4 regions of the Serpentinicella alkaliphila genome follow, and region 2 is predicted to be linked to each of the others. Evidence: riboswitches for the same ligand, from Rfam matches in the RefSeq annotation. Region 2 holds a riboswitch; each other region holds the start of a gene.
The links. A riboswitch is a leader RNA that binds a small molecule or an ion and turns the genes downstream of it on or off. The one in region 2 is predicted to bind cyclic di-GMP.

Region 1: it holds a riboswitch for cyclic di-GMP, as region 2 does, so the genes downstream of both, HZR23_RS03750 (response regulator) here and HZR23_RS08115 (transglutaminase-like domain-containing protein) in region 2, are expected to answer to the same signal.
Region 3: it holds a riboswitch for cyclic di-GMP, as region 2 does, so the genes downstream of both, HZR23_RS13700 (prepilin peptidase) here and HZR23_RS08115 (transglutaminase-like domain-containing protein) in region 2, are expected to answer to the same signal.
Region 4: it holds a riboswitch for cyclic di-GMP, as region 2 does, so the genes downstream of both, HZR23_RS05450 (sensor histidine kinase) here and HZR23_RS08115 (transglutaminase-like domain-containing protein) in region 2, are expected to answer to the same signal.

What each region holds. Positions count from the first base shown of each region.
Region 1 covers NZ_CP058648.1:726,523-734,354, forward strand. The annotation lists gene HZR23_RS03730 (HAD family hydrolase) at 1-448, shown strand, start outside; gene HZR23_RS03735 (DUF1385 domain-containing protein) at 497-1,432, opposite strand; gene HZR23_RS03740 (HlyC/CorC family transporter) at 2,191-3,441, opposite strand; gene HZR23_RS03745 (HD-GYP domain-containing protein) at 3,543-4,586, opposite strand; gene HZR23_RS03750 (response regulator) at 4,668-5,021, opposite strand; cyclic di-GMP riboswitch class I at 5,166-5,259, opposite strand; gene HZR23_RS03755 (TetR/AcrR family transcriptional regulator) at 5,416-6,000, opposite strand; gene HZR23_RS03760 (hypothetical protein) at 6,185-6,910, shown strand; gene HZR23_RS16835 (hypothetical protein) at 6,873-7,085, shown strand; gene HZR23_RS16840 (hypothetical protein) at 7,223-7,363, shown strand; gene HZR23_RS16845 (hypothetical protein) at 7,326-7,715, shown strand.
Region 2 covers NZ_CP058648.1:1,602,109-1,609,940, reverse strand. The annotation lists gene rlmD (23S rRNA (uracil(1939)-C(5))-methyltransferase RlmD) at 1-1,232, opposite strand, end outside; gene HZR23_RS08120 (GerMN domain-containing protein) at 1,409-2,686, shown strand; gene HZR23_RS08115 (transglutaminase-like domain-containing protein) at 2,767-3,546, opposite strand; cyclic di-GMP riboswitch class I at 3,562-3,648, opposite strand; cyclic di-GMP riboswitch class I at 3,700-3,786, opposite strand; gene HZR23_RS08110 (sortase) at 3,894-4,142, opposite strand; gene HZR23_RS08105 (IS1634 family transposase) at 4,264-5,976, shown strand; gene HZR23_RS08100 (class D sortase) at 6,154-6,780, opposite strand; gene HZR23_RS08095 (carboxypeptidase-like regulatory domain-containing protein) at 6,846-7,832, opposite strand, start outside.
Region 3 covers NZ_CP058648.1:2,673,164-2,680,995, reverse strand. The annotation lists gene HZR23_RS13730 (S41 family peptidase) at 1-737, shown strand, start outside; gene HZR23_RS13725 (peptidoglycan D,D-transpeptidase FtsI family protein) at 801-2,486, shown strand; gene sigK (RNA polymerase sporulation sigma factor SigK) at 2,615-3,313, shown strand; gene HZR23_RS13715 (hypothetical protein) at 3,549-3,983, shown strand; gene HZR23_RS13710 (YqeG family HAD IIIA-type phosphatase) at 3,995-4,507, shown strand; gene aroE (shikimate dehydrogenase) at 4,504-5,358, shown strand; cyclic di-GMP riboswitch class I at 5,546-5,637, shown strand; gene HZR23_RS13700 (prepilin peptidase) at 5,756-6,523, shown strand; gene pilM (type IV pilus assembly protein PilM) at 6,537-7,694, shown strand; gene HZR23_RS13690 (PilN domain-containing protein) at 7,697-7,832, shown strand, end outside.
Region 4 covers NZ_CP058648.1:1,070,846-1,078,677, forward strand. The annotation lists gene HZR23_RS05440 (coenzyme F420-0:L-glutamate ligase) at 1-770, opposite strand, end outside; gene HZR23_RS05445 (LysR family transcriptional regulator) at 886-1,779, shown strand; cyclic di-GMP riboswitch class II at 2,044-2,128, shown strand; gene HZR23_RS05450 (sensor histidine kinase) at 2,274-3,980, shown strand; gene HZR23_RS05455 (response regulator) at 3,977-4,615, shown strand; gene HZR23_RS05460 (hypothetical protein) at 4,641-5,171, shown strand; gene HZR23_RS05465 (signal peptidase I) at 5,395-6,465, shown strand; gene HZR23_RS05470 (hypothetical protein) at 6,723-7,445, shown strand; gene HZR23_RS05475 (DUF5305 family protein) at 7,609-7,832, shown strand, end outside.

The sequences.
Region 1 (7,832 bases), 880 kb from region 2:
AACGCAAACGAAACAATCGTTTTTTAAAACAAGAGAATATATGATGGGGCCTGACTTTAATATGATTCCAGTCCCAGGGTTTAAAGAATGCTTAGCAAGTCTTCAAAGTACAATTCATTTAGTTTTAATGACTAATAGCCCTCAAGTAGATAGTGAAGTAATTTTAGAGAAATTAGGACTGAAGGATTTGTTTACGGAGAAAATTTTCACAGCCTCAAAACCTACTAAAACTATAGAGCATATAAAATATTTGTCGGAAAAATATAAGGTTTCATATGAAGAAATATTAAGCATTGGAGACAATTATATTAATGAAATTCTTCCGGCTAGTCAATTATCTTGTCAGACTATTTATATTGACCATCACAACAGTGGATATGAGAATCTTGGAATAGTAGTTAATAGTGTAAGAGGTCTTATTCCACATTTAAATAAACTAATTGATTAAAAATAAGGGTATATGATACTAATTAAGTAATCATACACCCTTTATTCTTTATAGAACTACAATATCTTCCTCTTCCAATACATTTCTTAATGCCTCTAAGGCAACTTCTAATTGCTCATCATCAGGTTCGAATGTCGTTAGTTTTTGCATCATTAAACCAGGATAGCTAACGATTTTTACAATTGAAGACTGTTTTTTTCCAGCAATCTTTAAAATTTCAAATGAAATACCCGCAACCACGGGAAGTAAGGCTAGTCTTAGTCCCATCCTCATTAAAGCACTTTCCCAGCTAATAAATGAAAACATAATAATACTTACCATCATTACGATAAAAACAAAGCTTGTTCCACATCTCGGATGTAAAGTTGTATATTTTTTCGCATTTTCTACAGTTAAAGCTTCACCATTTTCATAGCAGTAAATTGCCTTATGCTCAGCACCATGATATTGAAATACTCTTTTCATATCGTCCATTCTTGAAATTATAAGCACATAAATAACAAACATACTTAACCTTAATATTCCTTCAAATAAACTTAAGAATAGACCTTTGTTAATATAGGTTGTTAAAAAACCTGAAACCAACGTAGGTAGAAAAATAAATATACCTACAGATAGGGCTAGGGCAAAGAAAACTGAAACATAAATTAATACATCGTCAGCCTGATCTTTAAATACTTTTTTCATAAAACTTTCAAATTTATCGGGTTCAGTTGGTGTTTCAATTCCTTCTTCTGCAATTTCTGCTGAATACATAAGGGACCTTACACCTAATACCATAGAATCAATTAGGGCTATTCCGCCTCTTAATATAGGTATTTTTGATAATTTATATTTTTGTACTATACCAGTTACTGGTTCTCTTTTTATTTCAATCGTCCTATCAGGCCTTCTTACGGCGATAGCTATATCTTTTGTTCCTCGCATCATAACTCCCTCAATAAGAGCCTGACCACCAACACTTTTAATATTTGAATTAGACATATCAATTTCCTTTCTAAACTGTTCTTTTTATTATTATATACCTATTATGTACTTATTACAAACAACATTAATTTTTAACAGATGCTTTGAAAATTAAAAAAAGTTTAAAAAATTTTAATTTTTTTTAAAAATTAGTGATTAAATCCTGTTTAACATGGTATATATATAATACAATAGAATCCGGTAGTTCCCTACCAATCAAATTTAAAGGTAGTAAGTAAAGTAAATTAGTAGTAAGAGTAAGTTAGTAGTAAAAGTAAGTTAGTAGTAAAAGTAAGTTAGTAGTAAGAGTAAGTTAGTAGTAAAAGCAAGTTAGTAGTAAAAGCAAGTTAGTAGTAAAAGCAAGTTAGTAGTAAAAGTAAGTTAGTAGTAAAAGTAAGTTAGTAGTAAAAGTAAGTTAGTAGTAAAAGTAAGTTAGTAGTAAAAGTAAGTTAGTAGTAAAAGTAAGTTAGTAGTAAAAGTAAGTTAGTAGTAAAAGTAAGTTAGTAGTAAAAGTAAGTTAGTAGTAAAAGTAAGTTAGTAGTAAAAGTAAGTTAGTAGTAAAAGTAAGTTAGTAGTAAAAGTAAGTTAGTAGTAAAAGAAGTAAGGTAAAAAAAGTAAGTATGTAGTTAACAAAAGAAAATAAAAAAGGAGCGTTGATAAGGTAAATGAATGTAGATGGTCCACCAAAGCTAAATGAAGATTGGTATAGCTACTTCCGATTCTATTTTAAATGAAACGGGTTATTTTCAAACAATTTGTTGAAAATACCCGTTTTATTAATTTTCAATAAAAATTCTTATTTTTTTTATTCTATTTCCTTCTAGTTCCTCTAAGACTAGCTTAGTATTACTATACTTAATTGATTCACCAAGTTTTGGTAATCTTCCCAGCTCACTGATCATAAGGCCCCCTATGGAATCTATATCCTCTGCCTCTAGATTTACTCCTAACAATTCATTTACTAACTCTAGACGTATATTTCCTTTTAAAATATATTCGTTATGATTTATAGCTTCAATTTCATTTTCCTGTTCATCATATTCATCCTGTATATCTCCGACTATTTCTTCAATTAAATCTTCCATTGTTACTATCCCAGCAGTTCCCCCATATTCATCTAATGCAATAGCAATTTGTACTTTTTTCTTTTTCATTTCTTTAAATAGTTCTGCAATTCTCTTGTATTCGAAAGTGTAATAGGGGGTTCTTATATAATTATATATATCAAAATTATCATTTATATTTTCTGTAAATAATAAATCTCTTAAATTTAAAATCCCAATTATATTATCTATTCCTTCTTTGAAAACCGGATAACGAGTATATTTCTCATTCCTAATTACTTGTATAATCTCTTCGTAGGTAAGCCTTACATCAATAGCTACGATATCTGTTCTCTGTATCATTACATCTTTAATTTGAAGATCTCCAAACTCAAATACTTTATGTATCATTTCCTTTTCATCTATTTCCAAAACACCTTCTTCTTGACTTACATTAACTACAGTCCTTAGTTCATCCTCTGTTATAAAAGGGCGATTATGATTATTATTTATTCTTAATATTTTCATTAATCCACTTGTGATAAATGTAAAAACTATAACTATTGGATGTAATACTGTAATAATAAAGGCCATAGGTCTGCCAACTCTTACAGAAACTCTTTCTGCATTTTGTGCAGCCCAGGATTTAGGGGTTATTTCAGCAAAAACCAAAACTAAAAACGTCATTATAACAGTTGAAACTACCACACCACTGTCTCCATAATAATCTATTGCAAGAGATGTTGCTATGGCGGAGGCTGCTATATTTACGATATTATTTCCTACTAAAATTGTACCTAGGAGCTTGCTAGGCTCCTTTATCAATCTACTTACTAACTCTGCTCCAACTATCTCATCATCAACCATGTGTCTTGCTCTAATTTTACTTAAAGCCATCAAGGCAGTTTCTGAAGTAGAAAAAAAAGCTGAAAGAATTAATAGAAATAATAATAGAACTATTTTTCCTAAACTGCTTCCAAACAATCTATCACCTCTTTTACACTTGCAAAGTGAATAATATATAGTTTGTGTTTTTTACATAAAAAATAGACATTGAATTTTACTTCAATATCTATTAATACCAATTAGATAATACATACTATTTTCATATCACTTTGTAGAGATAAGTCTATGTATTCTGACTCCACATGTATTATTGGATTACTTACATCATAAGGTGGAATAAATACTATTTCCCCAGTCTTTTCATTATTTAGCCATACATTTGATCCAGTATAGTATACTGAAATATTGTTAATAAATGCATCAAGTATAGAAGGATCAAAGGCACCGATTCCTGTAGTTAAAAAAAGTTTAAACACCTCAAAGGGACTAGTTCTTCTTTTATAGACTCTGTCTGAAATCATTGCATCATAAACATCTGCTATGGAAACAATTTTTGAAAAAATATTTATTTTATTTCCTTTTATTCCAAAAGGATATCCTGAGCCATCTATTCTTTCATGATGATGGAGCACTCCATTCATAACATCAATATCAATATTGCCCATGGTTTTTAAAATTTCGTATCCATACAATGAATGGTTTTTTATTTCATTATACTCCTCATCTGTTAGGCTTCCCTTTTTATTTAAAATCTCTGTATCTATTTTTATTTTCCCGACATCATGCAAAAGAGCTGATTGTATAGCCTTTTTTATGTCCTCTTGTGAAAGTCTTAGCCACTTAGCAATAAGCATTGAGTAAAATGCGGTATTGAGACAGTGTGTATATGTATATACATCAGCACTTTTAACCTTCGTTAACATGCTGATTACTTTTTCTTGATCATCTTGCCAGCTATATATTGAATCAGATATATTGGTTATCATCTTTTTTTCTATTTCTTTACCAGATGACAGCTTATTTAACAAATCCTTTAAACAGTCAATATTTGTTTTATATTGTTCATAAATTTCATTTCTCTCACTTATATCATTGCAAAAAATATCACTTTCGAATTCATAAATCAACACTCTTTCAACATTAAACTGTTCTAATCTCTCCTTAATAAAAGAGTTGATATTAGTATTTTTCACAACTAGTGGTAAACCATAGTTATTTAAAATATCCTCTGCTAATACATCCATTTCTGAACAATCTCTAAGCAATACGTACTTCTTTCTCATATCCCAATACCCCATTACATTATTTTTTTCACATCGCCTATTATTTTACATCATCATATAATTTTGTATATATTAGTTCCCTTATAATTTACTTAATGTCCTAATTATAAAATCTTCTTTAAATGGCTTTACTAGAAAACCTTTTGCACCAAGTTTAACTGCTTCCGTAACAAAAGTTTCTTGTCCTAGAGCAGAGATTATTACAACATTAGCCTTAGGGTCAATATTAATAATTTCTTTCAACACTTCAATTCCATTTTTTTCAGGCATAGTAATATCTAGTGTTAATATATCAGGTCTTAAATCAATATACTTACTTATAGCCTCGACACCATTTTTACCCTCGCCAATAACTTCGAAACCATTTTTTTCGAGTATGCATCTTAGGGAAATCCTCATAAAGGTTGCATCATCAACAATAAGTACTTTTTTCAATATTTCACCTCTTTACCATATATATTTGTTTGATTGAATGGAGAACAAATTATGATTTTCAAAAAACAAAAATGAAGGTATTCACTTAATAAATACCTTCATATGACATAATCTTATTTATATTTTAAAGATTATTAATCACACTTCGGTAACCTGGCAATCATAGATATTTATTGATATCATCCTTAGACCCATGGCTTTGCGTCCCTATCTTTAAATAGGTTTGCCTTTTACAGTGATATTAGTACCTTATACCTATATACTCTTTAAAATTCTTTTTCGACATATTTATTTAAAATCCTTCAATATTTTGTATTTTTTTACAAAAAAATCTCCTTTTTGTAAAAGGAGTTTCTTCATTGATTCATTAAGATATTTAATTTAGTAATGCTAGTTATTTATATATACATTTTAAAATCATATCCATAGCCAACATTGTCTGATTTTGAAGAGAGAAATTAAATTTTTCAAACCTCCACCTTAAACATATGGCATTAAAAAGACCTAAAATTGTATCAGATAAAATAATACTATCAATGTCAGGTGAAAGCTCTCCTGATAGTTTTCCACTTTCAATAGTATCATACATAAACTTATATCGAACATTGTAAATATCCATAACCTTTACAGCTAGATTTTGGTCATTTGCTAACACTTCATAAATCTGTGTAATTGCGGTTATTTCGGGGTAATTTTCATAATATAAAGCGTAAGAATCAATAAAATATTTTATTGCTTCAGTAAAAGGAAGCTTTTTTAATTTTATAGACTCAATAATATCCATATCATATTGTGAGTAGTGCTCTAAAACACCTAATAATATTTCATTTTTATTTTTAAAGTGTTTAAATAAGGTGCCCTCTGAAATTTCTTCCCTTTTTGCAATTTCTCTAGTGGATAGACCTTGTATACCTAAATCATTAATTATCTCTATTGCTGTTAATATAACACGTTCTTTTCTATGTATGGGTAATTTCATATTCTACCTCCTAGCATTGGAACCACATAAGTGAATTATCATGAGTTATGCAGTTCGTGTAAATAAATGTAAATAAGACTGATGTATCGTATATTATAATATACTAAAAAATATTTTTGTTTTATATGTCTTGAAATAGCAAAAAAGACTTGACTTTTTAAACCCGCCCCAATAATCAAAGTGAATGGTATTAATAGCCATTACTCTTGATGAATGGGTGATAAATATGACTCTTGGGAAACCGAAATATAGAAATTTACAACAAGGAAATGGGGGCGGAACGCCAGTTTTAAAAGCAATTTGGGATAAATTTGATTTTTCACTTCTGCTTACGCAATCGGGTATTGTAAAACGTAATGGTGTACCCACTTGGCTTATTGCTTTTGCTTATGTGGTAGGACTTATTGCTAATAAAAATTCTGTCTCACGTATTTCTGATTATGCTACTAAGGATAGCTTATTACAACCGATGTTTCGGAATCTTAAAATGGCTCAATATACCTTTAGCCGCTTTTTTACAACTGATTATAATTGGGGTTTATTTAGTTTTAAAAGAGTACAAAGACTACAACAAGAAGAAGAAACTGCATTTACTGAAGGAGATGTTATTGTACTTGATGATACAAAGGTGGCTCATGCCCATGGAAAGAAAATCCCTTTCCTTTGTTGGTTATATGATAGCTCCATTAAAATAAATATCTGGTGTATGAATATAGTTGCTACAACTGTTGTATTAAAGAACGGACTTAAATATCCATTGTTTTGGCGTATTTGGCGTAAGGTAGAAAATAGCGATGAAAAACAGACAAAAATAGATCTTTCAAAAGAAATGCTAATGGATATTCGCCGGATTTACACAGGGGTACTATGGGTTGCCATGGACCCGGTTTTTATGCAAAGACTTTTTTAATTGGCTCACAGATCATCAATATGATTGGGTTACTAAGGCAAAACGTAATACAGCACTTTATCGAAAAGAAATTGAGAATATTACAGGCCGAGAACGCTTTATCCCTGTAAAGCCTTCAATGCTTATTAAAGAAGTTTTTTCAAACTTCTTATTAGTGGTCTTAAAGATAAAGTAAGTGCTATATCCATACCTAATATTTATATCAAGTTACCCTACCGTTTAGTTGGAAAGCAGGGTAAAGTAGTAACTAAGTATCGTTATACGCCTATTGCAAAAGCAGTTGTAGCTACAAGACTCAAAGAAGATACTGAAATGATGAAGGATGAATTTGAGAAAAACAAAGAGGTTGCGGCTACATATCGTGGGGCTTACCTTTTGATTAGTAATAGGGTCGATAATCCTGAAGAAGCTTTAGATGCATATATTAAGCGTTGGAGCATTGAGGTTTTTTAGAACTGCAAAACAAGAACTGGGGTTGAATTCTTGCCACTCAACGTCGGAAAGTCATCATTACGCCCATATTGAGCTCATTTTTACAGCAGAAACTTTACTTGTCTATGCAAGATGGGAACTCAATAATAAAGGCGCTGAAGAAGGCTTCACCCACGGCGAAATGGTCCGAAACTTTTTCAACGCCACATACCGTATCGTTATAAAAGCACAGCAATGCTTTCAAACTATACAAGTACATTTTGACACAGAAGTTAGGCAATTTGCAAGACTTATTGATAAATTTTGGCCGAAGAATTTATTGTTAGGTTGGTTTACTGTGCAAAATTCCCAGTATATGGAGTCAACTGCATAACTCATGTGAATTATATCTAATATTACATATTATGTCAATTTTAATATGGTATTGAGTGCTAAACATGTAAAAGAAAAGCTCCCTTCGCAGTGAAAGGAGTTATATAGTTTTTATATT
Region 2 (7,832 bases):
GTAGCTGGATTACATGAAACATATACTACCCTTTCTGGATTCATATTTACTATTGTTTCTAAAACAGACTGTTCACAACCTTTTCTTGGTGGATCCACTATAACTACATCGGCTTTTATTCCCTGCTTATACAATTTCGGTACGATATCTTCCGCTTTACCTACGTAGAATTCCGTATTATTTATGTTATTAATAACAGCATTTTCCTTTGCATCATCAATTGCTGTTTGTACAACCTCAACACCCCATACTTGTTTTGCTTTTTTGGCAACAAATAAAGATATAGTACCTATGCCACAATAAATATCGAAAACATTCTCCGACCCAGTTAAATTTGCATACTCCAATGCTTTTCCATATAAGACTTTAGTTTGTACTGAATTTACCTGATAAAAAGAATGAGCTGATATATTAAATTTTAAATCTCCAATATAATCTACTATCTTGTCTTCGCCAAAAATAACTTTAGTTTCTTTTCCAAAAATAACATTTGTATTCTTATCATTAATATTATGTATTACACTTTTCAAGCCACTAATCTTCTTTTTCAAAGCCATTATTAATTCTTCTTTGAAAGGCAATTCATTTCCATTTGTTATTATTACTACCATTACTTCACCAGTAGTAAATCCTACCTTTGTTACTATATGTCTAATTAAACCTTTTCTAGTCTTTTCATTATAAACACTGACTTTATTATCATCAATATATTTTTTTATTATTTGAATTACATCAGTATTTATTGCTGACTGAATACGACAATTATCTGTTCCAACAATATCATGACTGCCTCTTTTATAAAAGCCTAATATTGATTTTCCATCGACAATACCTACTGGAATTTGGGCCTTATTTCTATATTCATATGGATTGTCCATTCCTATTGTAGGGTGAACAATTGTATCTATCTTACCTATTCTTTGTATATTTTCTTTTACTCTTTTTCTCTTCATTTCCAATTGGGCTTGGTAATCCATATGCATGATTTGACATCCGCCACATATTGATGATAACGAACATACTGGCTTAATTCTATCACTAGATGATTCAATTATTTCTAGTATTTCCCCAACTGCATAGTTTTTCTTTAAGGTTTGGATTTTCGCTAATACTATGTCTCCAGGAATTCCACCATCTACAAAAACTGTAAAGCCGTCAACTCTTCCTATCCCTTCTCCATTATGCCCTAAATCTTCTATAGTAATTTTATATTGTTCTCCTAAAATCAACATGTACTTTAAACTCCTTTTATTAAATTTGTCGAATTAATTGTTATACATATTATTCTACACTACTTTTATCTAGTTTTGCTAACTTTTGTTATATGCTTATAGTTTACCAATTATGTATAATAAATTATAATATAGATAAATATGGATATTGGACAAGCATATAGGGGGGAATCAAAATGTTAAGAACGTTAAAGAGCTTAGTTTTAATAGTAATTATTTGTTTTACTGCCACCGGAATACCTGTTTATGCAAATTTTCTTTTTAACTATATTATTTCTGAAGATTATGTAGAATATAATGTTGATCTACTTACTCATTCCTCAGAAAAATACGAAGTGGATATTACATTTGAATCAAGTCATAATAGTTTACCTCTTGAATTCGATGATACTCCATTAAATTTTAAACTATTTTTAGGTGATCAAGAAATAAAAAATCTTGAATTAGAAGTAATAGAAAAAAGTAATGACCCTTATAAATTTTCATTTATTTTAACACCTGAAAGACTTGATTTACCAAATGGCAATTACATACTTGAGGTTACGCCTAATATTATTAATATTAAATCACCAATCGATCCAATACCAATCAATTTCAACTTTAACAAGAACGTTAAATATATTCCTGCAGTCCAAACTGTACCCACAAATAGAACTGCATTGACCCTATACTTCCCTGACAATGATTTTAATAGATTAATACCAATTACCAGAGTTGTACCATACACTAATATTCCTCTTAGATCTACTGTTAACGAATTATACAAGGGACCAAGTAAATCTTTAGGATTACCAACTGGATCTCCAATACCTACAGTTCTAAATTTAAACCTAAATAATGACATTGCCAGAGTGTATCTTCCTAAAGATATTGGAGTGTATAATACATATTCTTCAAATGCACGAATAGCCTTAGATAGCTTTATTAGTTCGCTAACATCAATAAATGAAGTATCTGCTGTTCAATTCTATATAAATTGGCAGATAACTACAGATGATTTTCATGGTGTATCAATAGATAAACCTATTAGTAAGGATAATTCTCCGAAAGCTTATGTAGCTTATAGAACTGATTCTGATAGGTTGCTACTATATCCAATTACTAGCACAGTTTCTAATTTCTCAGCAATAGATATTTTCAAAATTCTAAAAATATCTACAAATAACAATTTATATAGTAACCGTATATACCCACCAATACCAGAAGATGTTGAATTATTAGATTATAGCTTAATAGATGGGGTTTTAAAATTAAAATTTAATGATGCTTTTGTTAGTATTATTAAAAACGAAAATGACTTAAGTAATTTAATGATAGATTCTTTAATTTATAGTTACACTTCATATCCAGAAATTCAATCAGTAATATTTACAACTGAAAATGTATCCACTGATAGACTTAATATTTTAAATACACCTTTAAATGCCTCCGGTTTAATCAATATTGAACAATAATACAAATCAACTAAATTATATATACACATAATAATAGCAGGTATCTTAAAATACCTGCTAAACTTTTTTCCTTTTATTTTTTAGTATTCTTTCATTACATTAAATAAGCTTTTATCTTTTGCCATCTCATATTTTCTATTATTTTGTCTATATACTGCATCTGTAGTAGTGTCTATTGTTACCCACTTACCATTAATATATACTTCATTCCATGCATGGTATTCATTCACATTTGGAGCATAACCCATTACTAGTTTTGTAGGTACTCCTACACTTCTTAACATTCCTGCAAATAAAGATGAATAATCATAACAAATGCCTTTGTTTTCGTCATAGATTTTATTTATATTTGGTAAATAATTAGAAGTTAAAGTAGCTACTTTATCGAAATCATAGACCAAATTATTTATTATATAGTTATAAATTTCTTTTACTTTTGCTTCATCGTTACTTAGTCCTTTTGTTAATTCTTGAGCTTTTTGTACTGCCTTCATTGATTGATCCCAGTTAACCATCTGTATTGAACTAAGAAATAAATTTGTTTCATCTATTGAATTTACATTTACTGTTTCTTTTGAAATAACTTTAAATCTATTTCCGCCAACATTCTCTACTACACTTACTTGATATGAGCCAATTCCCATTTGTAGTGGTATTCTTGTTTCTTTTTCTTTTATGTTATATTGATAACGAGCTTGTCCCTTTTCAACCAAAACACGTACGTCTTTATTATCTATACTGTTACTATTTACAACTAGCATACCATTTCCTAAGTTACTAATATTTATAACAGCTTGTCCCAAAACACTGTTTGCTGAAAGCATAAAAAGTAATGCGATAATAAATATACTTTTTTTCATAATAAAAACTCCTCCTTCGGTAACACGGCTGCCTTAGCATTAAATGCGTTAGGCCCTATGGCTTTGCGTCCCACCCTTTCGAGTGGTTTGCCTTTATCGGTGAAAAGCTTTTTCACCAAATATATTCTATTTTATAATAACAAAAACTTCCCGTTCGGTGGCTTGGCTACCATTGCACTATGTGCTTTAGGCCCTATAGCTTTGCGTCCCATCCTTTCGAATGGTTTGCTATTGTCGTTGACAAGTTCAACTTAGTATTATTTTCTTATATATGATAATTATACCATATATTTTTGAAAATAATCAAATATTTTTCTACAATATAATTAAATTTTTTACATTGCTTTTTACATTTTTGCATGAATAATTATTCGATGTGTTGGATTATTTATAGGGTCGCATGTAATTAGTGACAATATTCTATCTTTGCTATTACGATTAAGCACAGACAAATCTGTAGGTTCTACAAATTTTTTTAGATATATTGTGTATTCATGTTTTTCACCTTTTGTAGTTATAACAATCTTATCTCCTGCTTCTAACTCCTCTAGTCTATTAAACAACACCCCGTATTTACGTCCCCGGGTCTTTGACAGTTGAATAATAAAAAAAATCGCTAAAGCTTTGAAAAGGCTTTATTTTTTTGTAAATTTTCTCAAATATTTCTTTCGTATTTTATCGTATTGTGTTATAATATAGATAACTGGGGGTGTTATTATGAGATTATCACTTTCTAAATCTAAAAATGCTACTTCACTTTATGTGATAAAGGATATAATTGAAAAAAATAAGCGTACTACTAAAATTGTTGAAAAACTAGGTACATATGATGAGCTTCTTAACAAATTAAACGGGGAAGACCCTATTGAATGGGCTAAGAAATATATCGATGAACTTAATAAAAAAGAAAAAGAAGAAAATAGTACAATCATGGTTCAATACTCGCCTACAAAACTTATTGGTAAAGATAAGCAACAGTCTTTTAATGGAGGCTATCTATTTCTTCAAAAGATTTATCATGATCTAGGAATTCACAAAATCTGTAAAGAGATTTCCAATCGCCATAAATTCACTTTTAATCTTGACTCCATACTATCTAGACTTTTATATGGTAGGATTATCTTTCCTGGTTCTAAGCTTTCCACCTATAACCTATCTACTAGATTTTTAGAAAAACCTGATTTTGATATTCAACATATTTATAGAGCACTTGAAGTTATTTCTAAGGAAACTGATTATATTCAATCGGAGCTTTATAATAATAGTTATAAACTTTCTAAGCGTAATTCAGGAATTCTTTATTATGACTGTACGAATTACTTCTTTGAGATTGAGCAAGAGCAAGGCTTAAAACAGTATGGGTATTCAAAGGAACACAAACCTAATCCTATCGTACAAATGGGTCTTTTTATGGATGGGGATGGTATTCCACTAGCATTTAGCATTACTAAAGGTAATACTAATGAACAGCTCACTTTAAAGCCTTTAGAACAGAAGATACTTAATGATTTCAAACTCTCAAAGTTTGTCGTATGCACAGATGCTGGACTAGCGTCAAATGACAATAGGAAATTTAATGATCAAGGTGGACGTGCTTTTATAACCACTCAGTCAATCAAAAAACTTAAAAAACATCTTAAAGAATGGGCACTTTCTAGCGAAGGATGGAGTTTAAGTGGTAGTAGTAAGGTTTTCGATATCTCTGATATTGAAGAAGACAATTTTGCAGATATTACTTTTTATAAAGAGCGATGGATTAAAGAAAATGGTTTGGAACAAAAGCTAATTGTAACTTATTCAATTAAATATAGAGACTATCAAAGAAAAATTCGAAATAAACAAATTGAGCGTGCTGTTAAGGTAATAGAAAACAATCCATCAAAACTCAACAAGTGTAATCAGAACGATTACAAAAGATTTATAGGAAAAACAAGCGTTACATCAGATGGTGAGGTGGCAGAAAAGGACCTCTATCGACTGGATTCAGATATTATATCAAAAGAAGAGGCATATGATGGTTTTTATGCTGTATGCACAAATTTAGAAGATGAAGCTTCTGAAATTATTAAAGTTAATCATAAACGTTGGGAGATTGAAGAATGCTTTAGAATTATGAAAAGTGAATTTAAGGCAAGACCAGTGTACTTAACAAGAGATGATCGTATAGAAGCACACTTTACAACTTGTTTCTTGGCAATGGTGCTTTATAGATATCTTGAAAAACACTTAGATAACAAGTTCACCTGTACTGAAATCATACGAGAGTTAAGGGGTATGAATTTTTATGAAATCCTTGGCGATGGCTATATTCCAACTTACACACGCACAGATTTTACAGATGCACTTCATGAGGCTTTTGGCTTCAGAACGGATTATCAAATAATAAAAAACACACATATGAAAAATATTTTTAAAGATACGAAAAGATAAAAAAATTACGCACTTTTTGGACAAATATATAAAGCTTGTAACCTACTATTTATAACAGGTTACAAGCTTTTTTTCTTTATTAACTGTCAAAGATGGGATAAATGATAATTATACCATATATTTTTGAAAATAATCAAATATTTTTCTACAATATAATTAAATTTTTTACATTGCTTTTTACATTTTTGCATGAATAATTATTCGATGTGTTGGATTATTTATAGGGTCGCATGTAATTAGTGTCAATATTCTATCTTTGCTATTACGATTAAGCACAGACAAATCTGTAGGTTCTACAAATTTTTTTAGATATATTGTGTATTCATGTTTTTCACCTTTTGTAGTTATAACAATCTTATCTCCTGCTTCTAACTCCTCTAGTCTATTAAACAACACCCCGTATTTACGTCCCCTGTGAGCTGCAATGACACTATTACCTATTTCTCCCGGAAAATTTGTTCCACTTAAATGACCTGCAGCTTTTCTTAAATTACTACTGCTTGTACCAAGTAAAATAGGTAATCTAAGATTAATTTTAGCAATTTCTATAGTTCCAAGCAAATTGCTACTATTATTTACAACTTCTTCCATTCTTTCAATAGTATCAACTTCTTGTTCTTCAAAATAATCTAACTCTTCATAGAAAAATTCATTTAACAACTGATAATCCTCTATTACAGACTCTGCAATATCTACTTGATTTAGAAGATTCTGTTGCCAATATGATTGGTAGAAATTATTAAAAAAAGGATATAACATTGTTAAGATTCCTATAGTAATAAAAATATAACTCATTTTCTTCATAACGATCCCCCATATAAAAATAGAGGGGTATTTCTCCCCTCTATGAAGTTGATTAAATAACTAAATTAGATCGATTCTTTTCTTAATTTAAATCCAACTACTGCAAGTAGTAATCCGAAAATCACAAACTCTAATGGATTTATTTCCCCTGTTTTTGGTAATGTAACTATTCCAAGAGGAATTTCTTCATCTAAAAGAATCAATTCTTCCTCGTCATCACCATCTATATCAAAGTCTACTATTGCTAATGGGATTTCTTCATCTAATAAATCTATTATTGGATCAAGAGGATCAACTACCGGAGGATCAACTACCGGAGGATCAACTACCGGAGGATCAACCACTTGTAGCCGTTTATTAACAAAATCAATTTGATAGGATTCATTTACTCGTTCTGCCTCTCCTACTTTTATTTGGAATGCAAGTTGTGAATTAGTCGGAATTGAGTTTGCGTCCCAGTACATTTGGGAGTTTCCAGTTAATATAAATCCATTATCCAAATTATATCCTCTAATCCATAGATTTCCGACACCCACTCCGTTTCCAATAGCTACAGATGTCTCAGAAATGCTTTCTCCGTTTAATACAATATCTGAGATTTTTATTCCAGAATCAGGTTTCGTGGCTCTTGTCCGTATGACAATATCTTTAACTGATTCGCCTGTACTGTAGGTCAAGGTACCTGCGTTACCTACCGTAAAACTAACTAGACCATTATCGTATCTTAATTCGAAAGGTACTTTTTCTCCACCATTTGCCCAGCTAAAGTTTCCTTGTGACTGAACAGAGCCTTGATTTGGCGTATGAATATTAATTTCATGGGTTGCGTTTCCACCAAGATCTCCTATTCTACCTTCAGCTACAAATGTTTCAGTAAATATACTTGTCATATTTTGATCTAACCCCAGCTGTAGTGTTCCTTTTTCGTAAGGTATAGTATAGAGTCCAGATCCTAAATTAATAGTTTGAGATAATTCAGTTATATTCTGCCATCCACTAGGGATTTCTTCTGTTACAATGTAAGTTCCCGTTGGAGCATTATTCAAAGTGAA
Region 3 (7,832 bases), 1.1 Mb from region 2:
ATCAACTTAATTGGTTAGGTATTAATGTAAATGAAGAGGTTGAAATAGTATTTAGTAATAATGGTAGAGAGGAAGTAGAAAAATACCTATTTAATGAAATAAAAGAGAGTAATTACTTAGATAATGACTTTATTTCATATAAACTAGATAAAGAAAAAGGCGTAGGTATACTCACATTAAATAGCTGCATATATAGTGATGAATATAAAATTAAACTTAGAGGTTTTTTTAGTGAAGTAAAAAAACATAATATTAATATTATAGCCATTGATTTAAGAGAAAATGGTGGTGGTAATTCAATGGTTGCTAATGAATTTATTAAATATTTGCCTGTAGAAAGCTATAAAAATTATGGTAGTAAAGTTAGGCTTAGATCTTGGGTTATAGAAAGAAAACCAAAGGAAACAAAAAACAAGCAATATAAAGACCTTATATTTTCAGGAGATGTGTATTTGTTAACTTCAAATACTACATTTAGCTCCGCAACAATGTTTACAGCATACATTAGAGATAATAATTTAGGTAAAGTGATTGGAGAGCCCTCGGGAAATAAACCTTCTACCTATGGAGATATCCTACTTTTTCAATTACCAAACAGTAAATTACCTGTAACCTTAACCTATAAATATTTTTCTAGGCCTGACGTAGAAAAGGATGAAGAAGTAGCAATTATCCCGGATTATCCAATTGGGCAAGAGGAGGCTATTGACGAGCTTTATAGGTTAATTAACAATTAAAACATGTTTGTTTAAACCCCTAGTATTTGGTAATACTAAAAGAAAATACATGGGGGTTTTTTTATGCGCAAAATTAGAAAAGAAGAGGAACGAAAAAATAATAAACATGTACCAAAGCTTATGTTTATAGGCTATTTTTCAACTGCAATTTTCATCGCCTTAATAATGAGATTATTCTATTTACAAGTAATACAACATGATTTCTATACTAATGAAGTAAATAAACAAAACTTATTTACGATACCAATAGATATTGGTAGAGGGGAAATAGTTGATAGAAATAATGTTCCATTAGTAAACCGTACTGAAAAAAAGTTTTTAATAGTTTTCCCTCATCTTTTTCTATCCTCTGATAAAAATATTGAACTGTTAAGTGAGATTACCAATTTATCAAAGGAATATATAAGGGGGAGAATTGCTGTTGCAAGTACACCAGTAGAGTTTCCAGTGGATGACAATGTAAATTGGCAGGATAGAAGATTAATTGATACTAGAGGTGTGTTTGTTATAGACAAAATAATGAGATATGAGGATAAACAAATTCTTTCTCATGTAATAGGCTATATTCACAACACTGATAAAAAAGGATTGTCTGGCCTTGAGAGAGCCTATGATTATCTATTATCTGGAACCCCAAATAGATCTGTAATTGCAGTTTTAGATGGAAGAAAAAGAATATTACCAGGTGAAGGCTTAACAATAGTAAATAACCCAATGGAAAAAGGTAGTATCCGTTTAACAATTGACTATGAACTACAGAAAATAACAGAAGATATTTTAGATCAGGCAGGACATCTAGGCTCAGTTATTATATCAGATGTCAAAACAGGAGAAATATTGACCCTAGCCAGCAGACCAACTTACAATCCTAACTATATAAGAAGTCATTTGCAAAGCACTGGGGACGAACTATATAACAAAGCTATTCAAATGACTTTTCCACCAGGTTCAATTTTTAAAATTGTTTTAGCTGCAGAAGCATTAGAAAAGGGTTTGGTAGATCCAGAGGAGCTATTCCACTGTAGCGGATTTGAGTTAATTGGAAATCATGAAATAAAGTGTACTTCATATTTAAATGGTGGCAATGGAGATATTAATATAGAAACGGCATTTGCAAAATCCTGTAACTCTGTATTTATTCAAATTGGTAAAAGACTAGGTGCGGAGAATATAATAGAAATGGCAAAACGTCTTGGATTAGGAGAGAAGGCAAATATAGGTCTTGTAGAAGAAGAGGCTGGAACATTACCTTTAGGAGATCAATTATTAGGGCCATCCATAGGCAATATTTCCATTGGGCAGGGTGCAATTGATATAACACCAATTCAGGTTAATCAGATGACCCAAATAATAGCAAATGATGGTATTAAAAAACCATTGAGCTTAGTAAAGGAAATAGTTGATGATAATAAAAACATAATAGAAAAATTAGAAAATAAAGAGGAATCCCGAATTCTATCAGAGGAAGTAGCGATTAAGTTACATAAGCTAATGTCTGTTGTTATGACAGATGGGACTGGAAATACAGTAGGGGATTTAAAGGATTTAACAGCTGGAAAAACAGGAACAGCCGAATCATCATATAGAAATGAAAAAGTTTTACATGCATGGTTTACTGGTTTTTACCCTAAAGATGAGCCTAAATATGCGATCACTATATTTATTCAAGATGGGAAATCAGGAAGCAGAGTTGCAGTACCGATATTCAAAGAGTTAATAAATAAAATAATAGAAAAGAAAATTATATAAAAAAAGTCCAAAGTGTTGAAATTTTAATTCTTCAAGTACATGCACATATCTCTCACTTACTACATATTATTTAAAGTGATCAAAATAATATGTAGTTTTTGTTTAGTTTTCTAGGGGGAGATGGTTGAATGCTTGCTCTGTTGGGAAATTTGTTACCAATTATTGCTAATCCTATAATAGTTGCAGTATCTTATATTTCTAGTAATACATCCTTTCCTCAGCCCTTAACAGCTGAAGAGGAAGATAAATATCTAGAATTATATGAAAAGGGTGATGAGGAAGCTAGAAATATTCTTGTGGAGAGAAATTTAAGATTGGTAGCACATATTGTTAAAAAGTATGGCAATATAGGATCTGACATCGATGATTTAATATCTATTGGTACAATTGGTTTAATTAAAGGAATAACCACATTTGATAGGAATAAAGGGACTAGATTAGCTACCTATGCTGCCAGATGCATAGAAAATGAAATTTTAATGACTATAAGGGCTAGTAAAAAAATCAAAACTGAAGTTTCACTTCAAGAGCCAATTGGTGTAGATAGGGAAGGTAATGAGATATCATTAATAGATGTACTTGGGACAGAGACAGATGAGGTATTGAATGAAGTAGAGTTAAAAATTCAGGTTAAGAAACTTTACCAACATATGCAAAAGGTATTAAAAAAGAGAGAGAGAATGGTAATAGAAATGCGTTATGGCATGTGTCAAGGGGGGGCCAAAACACAACGAGAAATAGCAAAAATGTTAGGTATTTCCCGTTCATATGTATCAAGAATTGAGAAAAGGGCTACCAAGAAGCTTTTGAAATCCTTTGAAAAATAAAAAATAGGTTAAAGATGCCGTGGATTTTGTCCCATGGCTTTATTTTTTGTCGAAATAATAAACAAAAGATAAAAACAGAAAGTAAATATGTAGATAAATGTTGATATTACAACATTTCCTCGGAAATTAATCAATAGTTAACATTTACTATATTGGCATATTAATAACTTAGAAGATATAAATTACCAATTAGTATGATATAATAAAACCAAATCTCATAAAGGAAGTGAAGCTTATGAATAATAGACTAAGTAAGCATTATATAAGGACATGTAGAAAATGTAAAAGTATAATCCACGAAAACTCCCTTCATGAATATTGTGAAAGATGTTATGGAAAAATAGAAGAGATATTTGATAAAATAAAAGGATATTTAAAAGAGTTTCCCGGTGCAACAGCCCATGAGATTTATCAAAGAGAAGGAATTCCAGTACATGTTACAAATAACTTCGTAAAAGATGGCAGACTTGTAGAAATACCAAATGAGCATTTAAATATGGAGTGTTTAAGATGTGGTTGCTTGCTTTTATCAGTTCATCATAAATATTGCCCATCCTGCGAAGTTGCAATGATTCGTGAATTAAATGCGGCAAAAGATAGTATTCAATTAGTAAATGAAATTAAGCAAGAAGGAAAAATGAGATATAAGTCATTTAGAAATACTAACTGAGGTGATAATTAATGAGGTTACTAACTCCTGCAATGTATGCAGAATCTATTTTTGAAATAGATTTGAAAAAATTAAAAGATAACAATATTAAGGGCTTAATTATCGATATTGATAATACTCTTGTAGCATGGGATATTAAATATGCTAGTGAGGACACAAAAAAATGGCTGCTTAATCTTTTGAAAGAAGGCTTTAAGGTTTGTCTAGTATCAAATAATACAGAGGATAGGGTTGTTACCTTTAACGAAGAGCTAAAACTTCCAGCAATCCATAGGGCAAACAAGCCTAGAAGAGGTGCTTTTAGAAAAGCAATGACTAAAATGGGTACAGATATTAATTGTACTGCTATAATTGGCGACCAAATTTTTACTGATATTTTAGGTGGAAATCGTATGGGAATATATACAGTATTAGTTGTACCTATAGAAAGTAAAGAGTTTTGGTGGACAACTTTAGTGAGAAGAGTCGAGAGACATGTATTAAGAATAGTTTTAAAGAATCATCGTAAGGAGGGTAAAAAGTGATAAATATAAATGGGGGAACAAAAGCCGTATGTTTAATTGGCAATCCAGTTATTTACAGTCTATCGCCTTTTATTCATAATTATGGCTTTGGATTACATAATGTAAATTCTGTCTACTTAGCCCATCATGTAGAAGATAATTCAGTTAAAGAAGCGGTTTATGGGATAAAAGGACTTAACTACATAGGTTGTAATGTCACATATCCACATAAAACTAGTGTAATACCATTTTTAGATGAATTAACAGAAGAAGCAAAACTAATAGGGGCAGTAAACACTATAAAGAATGTAAATGGCAAATTAGTTGGATATAATACGGATGGTATTGGATTTATTAATGGCCTAAAGAATAAAGGCTTTGATTTAAATGGAAAAAATATTTGTATTTTAGGAGCTGGTGGTGCTGCTAGAAGTATTATTGTATCCTTAATAAAAGAATATAGATGCAATGTAATTGTTTGTAATAGAAATATAAACAAAGCAATTGAAATCTCTAATGGACTAAACAAATATAGTTTTAGCGGAACAATAAGTGAATGTATTGAACCCTCTCAATTAAAATCTAAAGATATAGATGTATTAATAAATTGCACCCCTGTAGGTATGAGTCCAAATGAGGATGCAATACCTTTTGAGGAAGACCTTTTAATTAAAAAAGATATGTTAGTCTGTGATTTAATATATAAACCCTATGAAACTAAGCTTCTAAAAAAAGCAAAGGAAATTGGCTGTCAGGTTCACTATGGTTTAGACATGCTTTTATTTCAGGCTATTGTAGCCTTCAAAATCTGGACAGATAAGGATATACCCTTTGGAGAGCTAGAAATATTATTAAAGCGACAAATTTACTAGAAATTTTTTAAAAAAAAAGGATTTAATCAAAGTTTGGCGAATTTAATATTAAATAGGACTTAGGACTGATTGTGTAATGAACCAAAGTCATTTTTGTCCTCTGCATAAAAGCTAATAGTATTATCTTATATTGTTAGCTATTTTTATTTATAAATTGAATCTATTTACACGTTGGTAATTAATCACAATTATATATAGGCAAACCATTTGAAAAGGTGGGACGCAAAGTTTTGGAGTCTAAATTGTATAGTTATACAACATGATAGTCCGACTGCCATAAGCTATTATGGCAGTTTTTTTTATAACAATAAATTAACAGTTATTGCATTTTCAAAGTAAAAAAAAATAAAGTATAATTTGAGTATTAACAAATAGATGGTTTAGGAGTTGGGATAGTGTGATTGTATTTATAGTTTTAGTGGGTTTATTAATTGGCTCTTTTCTAAATGTTTGCATATACCGTATTCCAAGAGAAGAGTCCATTGCATATCCATCATCCCACTGTACGACCTGTAATACATATTTAAAGCCCTTGGACTTAGTACCTGTTCTAAGTTATATTGTTTATGGCGGCAAATGTAAATACTGCAAGGATAATATATCTATTAGATACCCTTTTATTGAATTGTTCAATTGTTTTGTTTTTGTTTTATTATATTTACGATTTGGATTATCTATTAAATTTATTGCATATGCAATATTATCAAGTACGCTTCTAGCTATGAGCGTAATAGATTTTGATTATCAGATAATTCCTGACGGTATAGTTGTATTTATATTACTTTTAGGATTGGCATATAAGTTAGCAAGTATGGTTTTATATAGAGTACCTTATCCTTTGATAGATAGTATAGTAGGCTTTTTAATAGGCGGGGGATTTTTCCTATTAATCGCTATATTGTCTAATGGTGGCATGGGTGGTGGAGATATAAAATTAATGGGGGCTCTAGGTTTTTGGCTAGGCTGGAAACTTACACTTCTAATGATGCTTTTGTCGTTTCTAATTGGTGGAGTTTTATCAATTCTATTAATAACCTTTAAAAAAAAGGGAAGGAAGGAAGCCATCCCATTTGGACCTTTCATAGCAATAGCAACTTTTATAACTATTTGTTGGCACCAGGAAATTTTAGTATGGTATGTAGGTATGTTTTTCAATAATTATTAGAGGGGGAATGGACTTGGGCAAAAGTATTTTTAGTATATGGAATAAAGATATACTTTCTATTGATATAGGCAGTCATAGTATTAAAATGGCTGTAGGAAAGTATGAAAAAAATTTAGTAACGATTACCAAGGTAGTTAATATTGATACTTCCGATGATTCCTTATTTGATGATAGAACTTTCAGTATGCTACGACTAAAAGAAACTATTGCTAAGGCATTACATAATCATAGAATCAATACAACTAAAACAATTTGTTCAATAGAGAGCTCCTCAATAATAACAAGAGAAATCTATATGCCTTCGGTAAAACCAGAACAGTTAAAAGGCATGCTTGAGTTTGAGATTGAACAATACTTACCAATCCAAGTAAATGAGTATATTATTCAATACAAAATTTTAGAGACCTTTGAAGATGGTGGAATGGAAAAAACTAAAGTATTAGCGACAGCACTTCCTAATAAAATTGCTGAAGACTATTTTCATCTAATTGAATCCTTAGGTTTACAACCTATAGTACTTGATATTCATTCAAATGGTGTAGACAAAATATTTAGTTTATGTGAAAGAGTTAATAAACAAGATAGTATGTCTAATAAAACTATAGCAGTTATTGATATAGGACATACTCAAATTAATACTATTATTATCGAAAAAGGAATCTTTAAGTTTAACAGATTACTGAAAATGGGAGGAAAAGATATAGATACAAATATATGTACTTTCTTAGATTTTTCATTAGGACAAGCAGAAAAAATGAAAAAACAAATTTTAGATATAAATGAAGGATTACATAATTTTACAGCGGCTTCAAGTACGGATATAGCAGAAGCAACAGATATGGGGTATATAGAAAAGGAATTAGAGGATTTTTCATATGCGTCTAGATTCATGAACGTTGTTAAATCAAGCATTGATAACTGGGTGACTGAAATAGAAAAAGTTTTCAAGTACTACACTACGCGAAATACTGGTAACATGATTGATGAAATCTATATTTATGGTGGCAGTAGTGAATTAGGTGGTATTGATAAATATTTAGAAGGTGCGTTTAACATACCTACTTATAAAATAGATTACTTAAGTAATCTTAATACTGATAAAGCAGGTACCATAAGCTTAGCTTCTTATATCAATAATATCGGAGCTCTAATAAGAAGATCGGGGGAATAAAAATGAGAGATATAAATTTTTTTGAACCCTATGTTTTCAAGCAAAGAGGCATAGAAAAAAAACAAAAGATATTCTATGGCATAGCAATAATTCTAACAATGGGACTAGTATCTATTCCAGTTGTTAATTATATAAGAA
Region 4 (7,832 bases), 530 kb from region 2:
CAATTTCTTGGGAATAGCTTCACACTTTCCTCGGTAGATTTGTTTGATCCTAGTAAACCATATGATTCGTTAAATCCACTTCCATCTATTGAGGTAGAAAGAATATCATCTAAGCTATATACCTTTTCTCCACCATTAGCCTTTAATATTTTTTTAGTTCTAAATCTAGTATGGATATCGCAGGTTAAAACATTTTTAGTATAATTTAGTATAGTTTTAGGGTCATTAGAGAAAATGATTTCACATTCTACGCCATACCCTTCAACCAATGATTTGTAGTAATCTATATAATCAATACCTGTAAAAGTATGTTTAATATATCCAAAATTATCTCTAAATTGTTTTTCTGTAAGTGTATCTGTCCAAGGATTAATTCCTTTTTCATCAAGTAACTCAATATCAACTAAGTGATTACCAACTTCATCTGAAGGGTAGCTTAGCATTAAAACTATTTTTTTCGCACCCTTTGCTATACCTCTTAAACAAATTGCAAAGCGATTACGACTTAAAATCGGAAAAATAACGCCAAAAGTCTCTTCTGCAAATTTAGAACTAACATCCTTAGCTATAGCATCAATACTTGCATAGTTACCTTGTGCTCTTGCTACTATAGACTCTGTTACTGCAACAACGTCCTTATCATTTAATGAAAACCCTTCGGATTTTGATGCTTGTAATACACTATCAACAACAATCTCAGCGATATTATCACCTTTATGTATAATTGGTGCTCTTAAACCTCTTACAATAGTTCCAACTATTCTTTCCATTAGTATCTCTCCTAACACTTTATTATCATAGAGTTATTCTCTACTTGTACTATATATTATATTTATGATATAAGTAAAATAAATAGATGTAATATTACACATAAGGAGAAGTTATATGATTGGTAAATTAGATTTATATAAAGTATTTACTGAAGTTGTGAGAAATCAAAGCTTTTCTAAAGCTGCTAAGGAGCTATATATGACTCAACCAGCTGTAAGTCAAGGAATAAAGCAATTAGAAAAGGAACTGCAAATTAGACTTTTTACAAGAACAGCTAAAGGAGTTACATTAACTAATGAAGCACATATATTATTTGAGTATGTAAGCTCTGCTATTAACTTAATAAATGTTGGCGAAAAAAAGCTGTTGGAATCAAAAGACTTGATGACAGGAGAATTAAAAATAGGAGTAGGAGATACAATCTCTAAGTATTACTTATTGCCATATTTAGAAAAGTTTCACAATTTATCACCTAATATAAAGCTAAAAATAATGAATAGAACAACTATGGAATTAATTAATATGACCAAGTCAGGAGAGGTAGATTTAGCAATTTGCAATCTACCTATAAAAGATCCTGCTATTGAGGTAAAGAAGATTATAGATATACATGATATTTTTGTATGTGGAGACAAGTTTAAACATCTAACAAAGGAACCAATGAATATTGAAGTGCTACTGAAACATCCTTTAATTTTTCTAGAGCCCAAATCTAACTCAAGAAATTATGTAGAGAAATATTTGTTAACAAAGGGTATAAAAATAAAACCAGAAATAGAATTGGGATCTCATGATCTATTACTTGAATTTGCAAAAATAAATCTTGGAATAGCCTGTGTAGTTAAGGAATTTTCCCAAGAATATTTAAATACAGGTTTAGTTCATAAAATTCACTTAAATAAAAGTATTCCAAAGCGGGGGATGGGAGTATGTTATTTAAAGAGTGTATCATTGTCTCCGGCATCAAAAAGGTTTATTGAGATATTAGAAGAAAGCCATACTGCTTAAGTGGAAAATAACTAAACTAACATTTTAACATCCGACAGGGTGGATTTTTTTTATAAAAAATTGATGTAAATATAAAAATCAGGTTATGTCAATATGATCAAATAATAAGGTAAGCAGAAATATAGCAATGGTTATTAAAGACTTTGTGAGGTACAAAGTGTATTTAAAAAAGAATTAATCATAGTACAACTTAATTTTGGTATAAAATTCTAAAAAAAAGAAAAAAATAGGAATAAAATCCTAAATTTTAAATAAGATTTAATAAATATAACAGGAGACGAAGAAGTACGCTTAATAATTGGGCACTTTAAGGCGTATGGAGTGAGTGGTGCAACCGACCTGAGTTATTGTTGTAATATACAATAGTTTAGGTCGATTTTTTTAAAAGCAAAATGAGACAGGTCCTGTAACATCAATATATAAGAGGGATGCTCTTAAATTAAAATGATTTTTTTTTGTTAATAAAGTAACAGTTAGATAAAGGAGGGGTTTTCTTGTTAGAAATTAAAGAATACAGGAAAATATCTTTATTACAAGGATATCCAGAGTTCATTAAAATCACTTTTATTTTTAGATATTTAACTTTATTGATTACATCATTGTTCTACTTATTTGGAAGTGTGGAACACTCCTTTCTAAGAAAATGGATCATTATATTCTGCATAAGTTTATCTGCAATAGTACTTAATCTATTATACATAAAAAGTGAGCAATCTAAATATAATACGATAGTATTAATCCTAATTGAAACTATAGGAAATTCAGCAATACTCATTCCATCTGGAGGGTTAAATAGCCCATATGTATGGTATTCACTGAATACAATTTTAGTAGCTGCAGTGAAACTGGATTATAAGGTTTGTTGGTTAAATTTAGCTATATATTTATTTAATTCAACTTACATTACTAACTTATTAGTTAATGAACAAGTTAATTTGTTTGAAGCTTTTGTTAAAGAATCAAATCTAATACTAAGTTTTGTTTTAATTACAGGAGTTATATTACTTTTAGCCAAATATGCCCAAGAAAATGAAGAAAAAACTAATAATTTAAAGATAGCTAACAGTAAACTAATCTATGCAAACCATAGAATAAAAGAATCAATGAATCATATTATGGATTTATATAAATCTGTTGAGCTGTTTGCATCACAAGAAAATAGTAGAGATTTAATTAATATAATAACAGAGTATTGTAATAAAGTAATAAGAACTGAGACTGTAATATTTATGAGTCAAACCAAAGGTATTACGCCAATAACAATTAGGTCAGAAATGGAACAATTAGATAAAAAAATTGCAAATGAGTTGCAAAGCAAAAATATTTGCTTAGCTAACTGTGAGACTCTCGAACATATTATAAATGATAAAAGGTTTTTGTTTGTATCGGTGGGGAACAATTGCAAAAACTTTGGCGCTATCGGAATAGATTTGGATTCAAGTTTAAAAATAAATACAGAAGAAGAGGTAGTAGAGCAGTTAAAGTTAGTAGCAAATCTTAGCTCTATATTATTTGAGAAATTCGAGCTTCAGCAATTTGCAGAGGAGCTACTAATAAATAAAGAGCAAAATAGAATAGCTGATGAGATACATGATGGAACACTACAAAGATTATTTAGCACTTCATGTGGAATTTATGAAACGATTAAAAGACTTAAAAAAAGCAGTCTAATAGACATTGAAAGGGATTTAAATATTATTAGGAAATCACTTAATGAAACAATGAGAGAACTGAGAGAAACCGTATACGGGCTTAGTTGGAAGAAGAATGGAGAAAACAACTTTATTGCACAAATACTAAATTTTATAAATGATACTAAGGTATTAAACAATATAAATATAGAGTTTAGTCTAAATGGTTCAGATGAAATGCTTTCACTCAAGCAAAAGAAGGCACTATATAGAATAATTTGTGAAGGAACGAGTAATGCCATAAGGCATGCAAAAGCAACTAATATATACATAATTCTTACCTTAGATAGAGAGTATACTACTTTAGAGATTATAGATAATGGTGTAGGCTTTGACATAAAAAGAGTAGAGAGTGAGAATAAGATGGGATTAGGCATTGGAAATATAAGGAATTTGGTTAATACATTAAGAGGGGATATTTATTTTAACAGCTCAATCGGTGGAGGAACGATAATAGAAATTACGGTTTCAAATAATGAAAATCTTTTAGTTAAGGAGGAAGTCGGATGATTAATATACTAATTGTGGATGATCATCCCCTAGTTAGGAAGGGGCTAGTATCAATTTTATCACTTGAGGATGATATTAACGAAATCAAAGAAGCCGCTAACATTAAAGAGGCAACGAATTTACTTGAAACATATAACCCACAAATCACAATTCTAGATTTAAACTTAGGAAAAGAATACGGATTAGATTTGATTAGTAAAGCTAAGTCAAAAACTGATAGCAAATTTATTATTATAACCTCTTCTTATAAAAAGGAAGACTTTGAAAAAGCTCAAGAAATAGGAGTAGATGGATACATATTAAAGGATGCTTTTACAGAAGATATCATATACGCGTTAAGTATAGTTAAGAGGGGAAAAAAGTTTATTGATAATGAAATATTGCAACAGAGCATGAAAAATAATAAAAGAGAAAAAGAAAAATTAGACGAGTTAACTTCTAGAGAGATGGAAGTTCTAGAAGAGTTAGGTAAAGGGCAAAGCAATATTGAAATAGCACAAACACTTTATATCTCACCTTATACAGTAAAGAAGCATGTCAGTAGCATATTAAGCAAGCTAAATTTACATCACCGGACTGAGGCAGCACTTTATATTAATAGTTCATTAAAATTAAAGCGATCTACGATTATTTGATGCAAAAATTAGAGGAGGAGTTAAATTGGCAAGAAAAAAAAGAAAGGGAATTGGTATAGGAAAACAAATAATAATAGTTTCTTGTGTAATTGCACTGAATCTAGTAGGAATAAGTTATGCTCTATGGAATACAGGAACGATTATTGAATCAACTGTTTCTACTGGGTATATTAATCCTGTATTTACTACAGGGGGTAGAACCTATTCAGTAGGAACACTGGATTTACTAACGAATGAGATTGTTGAGTTGGAAATAGAAGTTGATCATGATGCTGGAACCGTGCCTCATAAATTTATAGGTTACGATGTATATTCATATCCAACGAATATAGATATTAGTTTTACAGGTAATGGTATAAAACTTACTGCTCCTGAAATTCCTGGAGAATACACCTATGAGGTAGTACTAAGGTATATTCAGTATAATGGCTTTGGTTGGGAGAAAGATTTAACGATAAAGGGCGGAATAAATGTAACGGAACCACTTCCAGTTTTGGGTACAGATACAGTTGGGATTGAAAAAATAGAATTTGATAGCGGACTACAAGAAAAGTGATATTAAAATAAATTGCTTTAATGAAGCTTATGAGGAAATGTAGTCGATGTTAATTATAAGAGATTCATATGTTAAGCGGGGGATATAAGTGGTAGTTTATAGTGTTTTGCAAGGCATTATACTTAAAAAAAAGTGGATAATATTGACTTCATTAGCAATAGCAATATATTTAGTAGAGAACTCACCGTTAGTCACGGTATTAGGGAGTTATAAATTTAATTATGTGATAAAGCCTATTTTATGGAGTGGGCTAATTATTCTTGTGTGGATGTTTCCACAGGTAAGATCTCAGACAAAGTTAAAGTATAGAGAAAATATAAATATGTGGGCGTTTAATTTCGCAGTTATGTTTATATTAATTTCAATTGTGGCAGGATTGTTTGACGGACTAGGAAAAAGCCCGTATAACCATTCTGTCTCAGGATTATTTTTTAATATCATATTTGTTGTACCTAAATTGGTGGCCCTAGAGGTTATAAGAAACTATATAGTAAATACAATATTAAAAGAAGAGAAGTTATATATTTTTATTATAATAGCCTCTATTATAACTATTGTAAGTTTTCAGTTAAGTAGAATTTTATCCTTAGAGGGATTAGATAGCAAAGTACAGTTTGTAGGACAGTACTTTGCACCAGAATTTTGTCATAATCTACTCGCTACCTATTTAGTTTTTATTGGAGGACTTATACCTTCTATTATTTACATGGGAATTTTGCAAGGTTTTCATTGGATGTCTCCAATATTACCAGATTTAAAATGGATAACTTCAGCCTTAATCGGCATACTAGTTCCAATGTTTTTTCTTATTACTATTCAGAGTATTCACCTTACACAGAGTAAAAAGCTAAAAAGAAGAGAAAAAACCCAGGAGAGCCCTATAAGTTGGATGACGACTAGTGTGTTATCTATAATGATTGTATGGTTTTCTTTAGGAGTATTTCCAATATATCCATCAGCAGTAGCTACAGGAAGTATGGAACCAATTATCTACCCTGGTGATGTGATTTTAGTGAAGCAGAATATTATAGTAAATGAACTTCAAGAAGGCGATGTAATACAGTTTCAAAGAGGCAATATTTTAATAACTCACAGAATTATTGATATAGAGGAGGATAGAGGGGCATTAGTAGGTTTTGTAACCAAAGGTGATAACAACTCTTCTGTAGACGTGGAAATTGTCAAGCCTGAATATGTAAGAGGCAAAATTGTAAAAGTTGTCCCTAAAGTAGGTTGGCCTACTTTGCTATTTAGGAGTAGAAAGAATGTAAATTTAGATGAAATTGTGTTCTAGAGGATATGTTGACAAACTATCCTCTATTTTTAATTTATATACCAACAATAAAAAGTTGTTATATAAATTGTAAGTCTAAATGAGTAAAGTATGGTTTGCATTTAAAAAAACTTGGTTCTCTAGAGGTAGTATAAATTCTACTTTTGTGGGATTTGAGCTAAAGAAATCAGGGCTATAATTAACATATAGCAAGTATATTAAAGATATAAATGCTACTTGCGAAATTACAAATCAAATTAAAAGGAGAGGAATTATTAATGAAAAAAACTAAATTTATTGCAATGGCATTAGTAGTTGCAGTTATGATGATGGGGGCAGGTTATGCATTCTGGACTGATCAACTAACAATCACGAGTACGGTATCAACTGGAGAGTTTAGGGTTGATTTTACCGGACAAGGGATGTTTGGAAAAGAGAGATATAAAGCAAATCCAAATGCATATGCAAGTTGGAGAGATGGACATTATATGGGTAAAGCAGATAATGTACAAGATCCTGGGACTTTCATTGTTAATAAGGTTGACGATAAATCATTAGAAGTAAAAATTAGTAATATGTATCCAGGTACTATGGTAAAGATTGCAGCTAAGGCCCAAAATAACGGAACAATACCAGCGGTAGTAAACAATGTTGAGATTGAAAATATTAATGTTAATGACAAATTAGCAAAAGTATTAGAATTTAGTGGTAAGGCAAAAATATTAAGAAATAATGGGTCAGTTGAAAGTATTGATGTTCCGAATTCAAGACTAGGTGGAGCTGATGGAAAAACTTCTCTAGAAGATGCATTAAATAGTGCACTTAAAGGTATAAGATTAGAACCAGGTGAGTCTGTGGAGTTTAGCACTGCGGGTGGAGGATCACATGCACTAACTATAGAACTACCTGTTTCAGTCAAAAATGAAGATGATGTTGAAAATGCAATAGCTAACTTCAAAATTATTATTAATTGGGAACAACATAACGCAAAATATTTCTAAGCTTTATTAATTAAGTTGGGGAGAAATCTCCAATTTTTTTATAAAAACCTGATCTTAATAAAAACTACCCCTATATAAGTAGTAAAAATATAAAGTTAGTATAACATTTTAAAGGAGATTAAATGCTTTTATAGAATTATTTGATCAAAAGGAGGGGTTTTGGTTGAAACGCAAAATAAGAAAAAAATATAGGATGAGTATAATATATGTATTGTTATTTTTAATTGGAATCACATTTGTTTCAACTTATAGAGGAATTAAATACCCTGGATTTGAAGAACACAAGAGTTCTGTTTATGAATATAAAAAACTTTCGAATATAAATTATGAAGTATTATTAAAACCTAACATTGTATATAATAACAGTAGTCTTCCAGAGGGACAGAT